One region of the Streptomyces sp. NPDC005811 genome, then DNA from elsewhere that is predicted to be linked to it. Evidence: riboswitches for the same ligand, from Rfam matches in the RefSeq annotation. Region 1 holds a riboswitch; each other region holds the start of a gene.
What was found. Region 1 has a riboswitch for thiamine pyrophosphate ahead of thiO (glycine oxidase ThiO). Riboswitches for the same ligand answer to the same signal wherever they lie in the genome.

Region 1 (3,270 bases):
ATGTGGGAGCGGGCGGCGATGGGTGCGTGGTCGGGTGCGGGTGAGTGGGGGCTTGTCGCGCAGTTCCCCGCGCCCCTAGGTAAGTGCGGTCGCGGTCTTCAAAGGGCGGCCGGGGTCTGCCAGTGCCGTCGGGTCCATGCGGGTGGCCGATTCGATCAGGCGTCGGCCCTGGGCCAGGTCGCGGGGGCGGCCCACGGCCAGGAGGGCGGTCAGGCGGCCGTCGCGGAGCCAGCAGACGCTCCAGGCCGGGCCCGTCGGGTCGCCGCGCCAGACCAGGCGGTCGGCCGTGGCGTGGTGGCCGGCGTACTGGACGAAGCGGCCGAACTGCTCGGACCAGAAGTACGGGACCGGGTCGTAGACGGCCGGGGGCTCGTCCGTGGCCGCGCCGACGATGTTCGCGGCGACCGTGCGGGGGCCCTGGAGGGCGTTGTCCCAGTGGTGGACGAGGAGACGTTCGCCGTAGCGCGCCGAGGGGAAGGAGGCACAGTCGCCGACCGCGTACACGTCCGGGAGGGAGGTGCGCAGCCGGTCGTCGGCCAGGACCTCGTGGTGGGGGCCCAGGGCGACGCCGGAGCCGGCCAGCCAGCCGGTGGCGGGGCGGGCGCCGATGCCGACGACGACGGCGCCCGCGGGCAGCCGGGTGCCGTCGTCGAGGACGACCGCGCCGGGCTCGACGCGGGCCACGCGCGCGTGGGTGCGCAGGTCGGTGCCGCTGTCGGCGTACCAGGAGGTCATCGGGGCGGCGACCTCGGCGGGCAGGGCACCGGCGAGGGGCCGGTCGGCGGCCTCGACGACGGTGACCGCGCAGCCGGCCTCGCGCGCGGCGGTGGCGAACTCGGCGCCGATCCAGCCGGCGCCGACGACCACGATGTCGTGCGCGGCGGCGAGGACGGGCCGCAGTCGTTCGGCGTCGTCCAGGGTGCGCAGCAGATGGACGCCGGGCACGCCCTCGGCGCCCGGCAGCCGGACCGGTTCGGCGCCGGTGGCGAGGACGAGGACGTCGTACGGGACGGGGCCGGTCCCGGTGTCCACCTCGTGGTCGGCGGGGCGCAGGCCGAGCACCTCGCGGCCGAGCAGCAGGTCGATGCCGAGGCTCTCGAAGTCGACGTCGAAGGCGGAGCCCTCGGCCTTGCCGAGCAGCACGGCCTTGGACAGCGGCGGCCGGTCGTAGGGCTGGTGGGGCTCGGCGCCGATCAGCGTCACGGTGCCGTCGAAGCCCTGTTCGCGCAGCGCGACCGCGGTCTGCACCCCGGCCATGCCGGCGCCGACGACCACCACGCGCCGCCCGGCCCGCCTGTCCTCTTCCCTGCTCAGCTCGCTCACCTGATCACCATAGACACCTGACGATCTGTCAGTCAGTGGTCGTGCTCCGTGACCTGCTCCACAACGCTGGTTCCGCTGCCCTCCTGCGACTCCCAGGACCAGGTCTCCTCCAGCCGCACCCGGCCGTCCGGCAGGGCGAGGACCGTCGAGACGCAGTGTCCCGAGGAGGTCGTGCCGTCCTGCTTGAGCTGGACGTACCGGAAGTCGAGCCGGTCCCCCCTACGGGTACCCACGAGACGGCCTCTTACGACATCACCGCCCGCGTAGTCCGCCCAGATCACGCCGTCCTCCTCGTGGTACGCGAAGCGGGTGCGGGTGCCGACCTGGCCCGGGGCCTGGTCGGCGACGGGGGCGAGGACGAGACCGTCGAGCGAGCGGGGCATGGGGAGAGGGCTCCTTGCGGGCGGGAGGCTCCCTTTACAGGGGCGCGGAAGCACGGGCTAGGGTGTGGCCAACGTAGAGCACTCGCGGGAGCCCGGACGCACCGGGCTGAGAGGGAGGCTGGCCGGCCTCCGACCGTACGAACCTGATCCGGGTCATGCCGGCGAAGGGAGGGGCTGGACGCCCATGTCGCGTACACGTACATCCGACGTCCTCGTCGTGGGGGGCGGGATCATCGGGCTGGTCACGGCGTGGCGGGCCGCGCAACGCGGGTTCGCCACGACGGTGGTGGACCCCGAACCGGGCGGCGGGGCCGCGCGGGTGGCGGCCGGGATGCTGGCCGCCGTCACCGAACTGCACTACGGCGAGCAGACCCTGCTGGGGCTCAACCTGGCCTCGGCCCGCCGCTATCCGGACTTCGCGGCCGAGCTGACGGAGGCGGCCGGACTGGACCTCGGCTACCGCCGGTGCGGCACGCTCGCGGTGGCGCTGGACGCCGACGACCGCGCCCATCTGCGGGAACTGCACGCGTTGCAGGCGCAGTCGGGGCTGGAGTCGGAGTGGCTGACCGGGCGGGAGTGCCGGCGACTGGAGCCGATGCTCGCGCCCGGGGTGCGGGGCGGACTGCGGGTGGACGGCGACCACCAGATCGATCCCCGGCGGCTGGCCGACGCGCTGGTCGTGGCGTGCGAGCGGGCCGGGGTGGTCCTCCACCGCGCCTGGGCGGAGCGGCTGTCCGTGGCGGGCGGCCGGGCCGCGGGGGTCGTCACGGGAGACGGTACGGCCCTGGGGGCGGGGCAGGTGGTGCTCGCGGCGGGGAGTCTCAGCGGGCGGCTGGCGGGGGTGCCGGAGGACGTGCTGCCGCCGGTGCGGCCGGTGAAGGGGCAGGTGCTGCGGCTGACGGTGCCGACCGGGTACGCGCCGTTCCTCAGCCGTACCGTGCGGGCCGTGGTGCGCGGCAGCCAGGTGTATCTGGTGCCCCGGGAGAACGGCGAGCTGGTCGTGGGCGCCACGAGCGAGGAACTGGGCTGGGACACGGCGGTGACGGCGGGCGGCGTGTACGAACTGCTGCGCGACGCGCACGAGCTGGTGCCGGGGATCACGGAACTGCCGCTGACGGAGACGCGCGCGGGACTGCGGCCCGGCTCCCCCGACAACGCGCCGCTGCTCGGGCCGACCGCGCTGGAGGGGCTGCTGCTGGCCACCGGGCACTACCGCAACGGGGTGCTGCTGACGCCGGTGACCGGGGACGCCCTGGCGCATGCCCTGGCCACCGGGGAACTCCCCGACGAGGCCCGCCCCTTCACCCCCCGGCGTTTCGGCGCCGCCGCCCGCTCGGAGCAGCTCGTATGAACGTCCAGGTGAACATGCCGGTGAACATCTCCGTGAACGGGGAGCGGCAGGCGGTCGCTCCCGGTACGGCCCTCGACAGCGTCGTACGGTCCCTGACGGCGGCGCCCTCCGGGGTGGCGGCCGCGCTGAACGAGACGGTCGTGCCGCGCTCGGAGTGGCCGGCGACGGCGCTCCGCGAGGGCGACCGGGTGGAAGTCCTGACCGCTGTGCAGG
Region 2 (3,270 bases), on a different contig from region 1:
CCCGAAGAACGCGACGGGCAGGGCCATCAGGCCGAGCCGCGCCGCGCTCCCGGAAGGCCGTCCGGCCGCCTTGGTCACTTCAGTACGAGCGAGGTCCACGACGTGACCCACTGGTCGCGGTTCTGGGCGATCTTCGCCGGGTCCATGGTCTCGGGGTCCTTGGCGGCGGGCCCGTACTTCGTGAACTCGGCGGGCACGCTCGCCCCCTCGACCACCGGGTAGACGAACATGTTGAGCGGCATGTCCTCCTGGAACTCCTTGGAGATCAGGAAGTCGATGAGCGCCTTGCCGCCCGCGCTGTTCCTCGCGTTGCCCAGCAGCCCCGCGAACTCGATCTGCCGGAAGCAGGTCCCGGTCGCGACGCCGGTCGGGGCGGTGCTGGGCTTGGGGTCGCCGTAGATCACCTCGGCGGGCGGGGACGAGGCGTACGACACGACGAGCGGGTGGTCGGCCCCGGCCTTCTTGCCGCCGGCGGACCCCGAGAACTCCTCGTTGTACGCCTGCTCCCAGCCGTCGACGACCTTCACGCCGTTGGCCTTGAGCTTCTTCCAGTAGCCCTGCCAGCCGTCGTCGCCGTACCGTGCGGCCGTGCCGAGCAGGAAGCCGAGGCCCGGGGAGGAGGTGGAGGCGTTCTCGGTGACGAGGAGGTTCTTGTAGGCGGGCTTGATCAGATCGTCGTACGACGTCGGCGGGGCCAGCTTGTGGTCGGCGAAGTACTTCTTGTCGTAGTTGACGCAGATGTCGCCGTAGTCGATCGGCGTGACCCGGTGCTTGCCCGAGTCCAGCTGGTAGGCGCTGCCGACCTGGTCGAGCCCCTTGGCCTCGTACGACTGGAACAGACCGTTGTCGAGCGCACGCGACAGCAGGGTGTTGTCGACGCCGAAGAAGACGTCCCCCTGCGGGTTGTCCTTGGTCAGGATGGCCTTGTTGACGGCCTGGCCCGCGTCGCCGTCCGTGAGGACCTTCACCCGGTAGCCGGACTGCTTCTCGAAGTCGGCGAGCACGCTCTTGGAGACGGCCCACGAGTCATGGCTGACGAGGGTGACGGTCTTGGTGTCCGACGCGCTCTTGGTGCCGGACGACTCCGCACCGCATGCGGACAGCGTGACGAGGCCGAGGCCGACCGTCGCCGCCACGAGGGTCTTGAGGTGCACGGGATGTTGCACTGGATGTCCTCCTGGGGTTGGCCAGGAAGAACGCGGCCCCGCCCGGGGACACCCGGGCAGGGCACAACAGCTTGAGCGATGACCGAACTTCCTACCCAGAATGACCTGGGCGAGGTTCAGAGGGTCTGCGGCCCGATTGCCGCACTCTCAGCGCTGTGGCGCTCCCCTGTCGGAATATGAAGATGTGGGTGTGATGAAGACGCGAGTATGACGATATGGCGTGATGCCGTGGCCAGATTTTACCGCTCGGTGGCCGCCAGCTGACCACAGGCTCCGTCGATCTCCTGGCCACGGGTGTCCCGGACGGTGACGGGCACCCCGTGCGCCGCGATGGCCTCGACGAACGCCTTCTCGTCCTCGGGCCGCGAGGCCGTCCACTTCGAGCCCGGGGTCGGGTTCAGCGGGATGAGGTTGACGTGCACGGGCTTGCCGCGGAGCAGTCGCCCGAGCCGGTCACCGCGCCACGCCTGATCGTTGATGTCACGGATCAGGGCGTACTCGATGGACAGCCGCCGCCCGGACTTCTCCACGTAGTCGAATCCGGCGTCGAGCACCTCACGCACCTTCCAGCGCGTGTTCACGGGGACGAGGGTGTCGCGCAGCTCGTCGTCCGGCGCGTGCAGGGAGATCGCGAGCCGGCACTTGAAGCCCTCGTCGGCGAACCGGTGGATGGCGGGCACGAGCCCGACCGTCGAGACGGTGATCCCGCGCTGCGACAGCCCGAGGCCGTCCGGAGCGGGATCGGTGAGCGCCCGGATCGCGGTGACGACCCGCTTGTAGTTGGCGAGCGGCTCGCCCATCCCCATGAAGACGATGTTGGACAGCCGCGCCGGCCCGCCCGGGACGTCCCCGTCCCTGAGCGCCCGCATCCCGTCCACGATCTGGTGCACGATCTCGGCACTGGACAGGTTCCGGTCGAGCCCGGCCTGCCCGGTCGCACAGAACGGGCAGTTCATCCCGCAGCCCGCCTGCGAGCTGATGCACATCGTCACCCGGTCCGGGTACCGCATCAGCACCGACTCGACGAGCGTGCCGTCGAACAGCCGCCACAGCGTCTTGCGGGTGGTTCCCTCGTCGGTCGACAGATGCCGTACGACGGTCATCAGCTCGGGCAGCAGCGCCTCCCGCAGCTTCTCCCGCGCACCGGCGGGGATGTCGGTCCACTCCACCGGGTCGTGCGCGTACCGCGCGAAGTAGTGCTGCGAGAGCTGCTTGGCACGGAACGGCTTCTCACCGATCTCCGCGACGGCGTCCTTCCGCTCCGCAGGCGAAAGATCGGCAAGATGCCGCGGCGGCTTCTTGGCTCCGCGCGGCGCGACAAAAGTAAGTTCTCCGGGCTTAGGCATGGCCCAACCAGTGTCGCAGATCGAATCCGGTGCCCCGGTCGCGCGGCGGGAAGGCCTACGGCGTCGGCTGTTCCAGGTGGCTCTTCAGGAGCCGTTCGTTGATCGGTAGTTCCTTGCGGACCTGGGGGCGGACGACCAGGGGGAGGAGGACCTTGCCCACGCCCTTGCCCTCGAAGTCGAGTTCCATCGTCACGCGGGAGCGACGGCCGTCGTCGAGCGGGGTGATCTCGCCGTGGACGTGGCCGCGGACGGGGCCGTCGACGCCTTGCAGGCCCCAGGCGTGCGGCGGGTCGTACTCGGTGTACTCCATGGTCATCGGGATCTCCCGGCGGCCCACGTGCCGGGTGATGCGCAGCCGGGAGCCGACCTGGATCGGGCCGGGGTCCAGCTGTTCGGCCGACACCGCGCTCGCCTGCCACTCGGGCAGATGCGACGGGTCGATGAGGTACGCCCACACGTCGTCGGGGCTGCGGTCCACGTCGATCGATTCACGGAAGCCGGACATGACACCTGCCCCCTCTCGGGGTTATTGCCCATGAAAAGGGTCTTCAGAGGAAATCGTCCCACTATGTGGGCGGTCCGGTAAAGGCCGCGGGCCCCCGTCCTGAGGGATCAGGACGGGGGCCGGCGGGCAAGGTGGACGGGCCGGCGCCGGTCAGCCCGATCCGACGAACAGCACGAGCAGCAGCCAGACGACCGGAGCCGTCGGCAGCAGCGAGTCCAGACGGTCCATGATGCCGCCGTGCCCCGGCAGCAGC
Region 3 (3,270 bases), on a different contig from region 1:
CGGCATACGACAACGGCCGACGCTGCCGTGGAGAGCAGTGCGACAGGCGGTACCCGGATCAGTCGACCGCGGGCACCGCCCGAAGCCTCACTCGGCGAGCGGCAGGTACACCCTGTTCCCGCTCGCCGCGAACTCCTTCGACTTCTGGAGCATCCCGTCAGCGATCTCCTCCGGCGACGCCCCCTCAGCCACCGCACCGCCGAACCGCTCTGTGATGCTTTGGCTAATCTTCATCGAGCAGAACTTCGGCCCGCACATCGAGCAGAAGTGGGCCGTCTTGGCCGGCTCGGCCGGGAGGGTCTCGTCGTGGAAGTCGCGGGCCGTGTCCGGGTCGAGGGCCAGGTTGAACTGGTCCTCCCAGCGGAACTCGAAGCGGGCGTCGGACAGTGCGTCGTCCCACTCCTGGGCTCCGGGGTGACCCTTTGCGAGGTCGGCCGCGTGGGCGGCGATCTTGTAGGTGATGACACCGGTCTTGACGTCGTCGCGGTTGGGCAGGCCCAGATGCTCCTTGGGCGTGACGTAGCAGAGCATCGCCGTGCCCCACCAGGCGATCATCGCGGCGCCGATGCCGGAGGTGATGTGGTCGTACGCCGGAGCGATGTCCGTCGTCAGCGGGCCGAGCGTATAGAACGGAGCCTCATCGCAGATCTCCTGCTGAAGGTCGATGTTCTCCTTGATCTTGTGCATCGGGACATGTCCCGGGCCCTCGATCATGGTCTGTACGTGAAAACGCTTCGCGATCGTGTTGAGTTCCCCGAGCGTGCGCAACTCCGCGAACTGCGCCTCGTCGTTGGCGTCCGCGATCGAGCCCGGCCGCAGACCGTCGCCCAGCGAGTACGTGACGTCGTAGGCGGCGAGGATCTCGCAGAGTTCCTCGAAGTTCTCGTACAGGAACGACTCCTTGTGGTGCGCCAGGCACCAGGCCGCCATGATCGAGCCGCCGCGCGAGACGATGCCGGTCTTGCGGTTCGCGGTGAGCGGGACGTACGCGAGGCGCACACCCGCGTGGACCGTCATGTAGTCCACGCCCTGCTCGGCCTGCTCGACGACGGTGTCCTTGTAGATCTCCCACGTCAGTTCCTCGGCCCTGCCGTCGACCTTCTCCAGCGCCTGGTACAGCGGCACCGTGCCGATCGGGACGGGGGAGTTGCGCAGCACCCACTCCCGGGTGGTGTGGATGTTGCGGCCGGTGGAGAGATCCATGACCGTGTCGGCACCCCAGCGGGTCGCCCAGGTCATCTTCTCGACCTCCTCCTCGATGGAGGACGTCACCGCCGAGTTGCCGATGTTGGCGTTGACCTTCACCAGGAACCTCTTGCCGATGATCATCGGCTCGATCTCCGGGTGGTTGACGTTGGCCGGCAGCACCGCGCGCCCGGCCGCGATCTCCTCTCGCACCACCTCCGGAGAAACGCTCTCCCTGAGGGCCACGAACTCCATCTCGGGCGTGATCTCGCCCCTGCGGGCATACGCGAGCTGGGTGACCGCCCGGCCGTCCCGGCTCCGGCGCGGCAGCCGCGGACGGCCCGGGAACACCGCGTCGAGATTGCGCAGTCCACCGCGCGGCGAGGTGTGCTTGATGCCGTCGTCCTCGGGCCGGACCGGCCGGCCCGCGTACTCCTCCGTGTCGCCGCGGGCGATGATCCAGTTCTCCCGCAGCGGCGCCAGGCCCCGGCGTACGTCGGTGTCGGCGAGCGGATCGGTGTACGGCCCGGAAGTGTCGTACAACGTGACCGACTGCCCGTTGGTGAGGTGCACCTGGCGGACCGGCACGCGCAGGTCGGGGCGAGCGCCCTCGAGGTACCCCTTGTGCCAGCCGATGGACGTCCCGCTCTTCTCGCTGGTCGCCTCGGCCGCGTCCGTGTCGGCCGCGTTCTGCGTGAAGGCAGGCGTGCGTGCGTCCTTGTTGGTCATGAGACCTACTCCCTACGCCGGCATTACCCGGTAACAGGTTCGGCGGTCGACGCAGCGGCTACCGTCTGCCGACGTTTCATGTGAAACATCACTCGCTCTGGTGACGTTCCACGTGAAACATCGCGAAGACGGAGGTCAGCGCCCTCTCAGCCCGGTGCTCCGAGCTCCCGCGTGTGCAAAGGTGGCACCACGCTAGCGGTATGTGTGGCGCGGTGAACAGTGGGCCTCTGCCGTTCTTGCGATGATCGGGCGGTGACCACGACACACCAGCCCCCGTATCCGCCCGGCGAGCCGCCTCGCAGGCCCGGCGCCGGTGGCGGCCCTGGTCCCCGACCTGGCAACCCCCCACAGGGCGGGCCCGCCGCCCAAGGGCGTCAGGACGAACGCGACTTCAGCTTCGGCGGCGGGTTCGACCGCGGCGGTCAGGGGGTCGGGCCCGGCTACGGGCAGCGCCCAGGGCCGCATCCCGGGACCGAGCACCACGGGCCTGAGCACCACGGGCCTGAGCACCACCGGTCCGGTCACCCGGGGCCCGGTCGGCAAGGGCCCCAGCCCTCCGGACCCGGATATCCCGGACATCCCGGGCACTCCGAGCCGCCTGAACACCCCGGGCGCGAGCATGAGCACGGCCATGGGCAAGGGCAGCGGCAGGGACCCGGTTCAGCTCCCGGCGGAGACCATGGGCACGGCTCCGAGGACGGTCACACCGGCGGACAGGGCAGCGGTTCCGGAGGCGGACACGGGCATGGGCACAGCCACAGCCACGGTCCGGCCGCCCCGGTCTCCAAGCATCTGCGCAAGGTCATCGGAGCGATCCTCATTCCCTTCGCCGCGGCGGTGCTGGTCGGGCTGGTGGTGCTGTGGCCCGGCGGCGCCCCGGCGCACGAGCGCACCGGCGTCGGCTTCGACCGGCAGACACAGCACGCCACGGTGACCAAGGTCGTCAAGGTGAGCTGCCAGTCGGTGAACGCCTCCGGTGGCACCCCGGTCGGCAACGCCTCCACCGCTGGTTCCTCCGCCGAGCAGCAGACGGACGCCACCTGCAAGAAGGCCACGATCCGCGTGGACACCGGCGACGACAAGGGCCGTACCTTCACGGAGATCGTCCAGCCGGACCAGTCACGGCAGTTGGAGCAGGGCGAGCAGGTCGTGGTCGCCTACGAGCCCTCGGCGCCGAAGGACCTGCAGTACTCGGTCACCGATGTGAACCGCGGGATCCCGATGACGGTGCTGGCCGTGATCTTCGCGGTCGCCGTCGTGGTCGTCGGGCGGCTGCGCGGTGTCATGGCGCTGGTGGCGCTCGCCGCGAGCTTCCTCATCCTGAACTTCTTCATCCTGCCCGCGATCCTTCAGGGC

Region 2: another riboswitch for thiamine pyrophosphate. It lies ahead of ABZ490_RS18690 (thiamine ABC transporter substrate-binding protein); the one in region 1 lies ahead of thiO (glycine oxidase ThiO).
Region 3: another riboswitch for thiamine pyrophosphate. It lies ahead of thiC (phosphomethylpyrimidine synthase ThiC); the one in region 1 lies ahead of thiO (glycine oxidase ThiO).

Annotation. Positions count from the first base shown of each region.
Region 1 is NZ_JBEXXK010000008.1:237,635-240,904, forward strand. It holds gene ABZ490_RS11675 (FAD-dependent oxidoreductase) at 76-1,257, opposite strand; gene ABZ490_RS11680 (hypothetical protein) at 1,356-1,706, opposite strand; TPP riboswitch at 1,781-1,893, shown strand; gene thiO (glycine oxidase ThiO) at 1,891-3,057, shown strand; gene thiS (sulfur carrier protein ThiS) at 3,078-3,270, shown strand, end outside.
Region 2 is NZ_JBEXXK010000016.1:21,401-24,670, forward strand. It holds gene ABZ490_RS18685 (iron ABC transporter permease) at 1-27, opposite strand, end outside; gene ABZ490_RS18690 (thiamine ABC transporter substrate-binding protein) at 75-1,154, opposite strand; TPP riboswitch at 1,237-1,344, opposite strand; gene rlmN (23S rRNA (adenine(2503)-C(2))-methyltransferase RlmN) at 1,406-2,512, opposite strand; gene ABZ490_RS18700 (SRPBCC family protein) at 2,568-3,017, opposite strand; gene ABZ490_RS18705 (phosphatidate cytidylyltransferase) at 3,168-3,270, opposite strand, start outside.
Region 3 is NZ_JBEXXK010000007.1:47,077-50,346, forward strand. It holds gene thiC (phosphomethylpyrimidine synthase ThiC) at 88-1,914, opposite strand; TPP riboswitch at 1,907-2,095, opposite strand; gene ABZ490_RS09665 (YibE/F family protein) at 2,167-3,270, shown strand, end outside.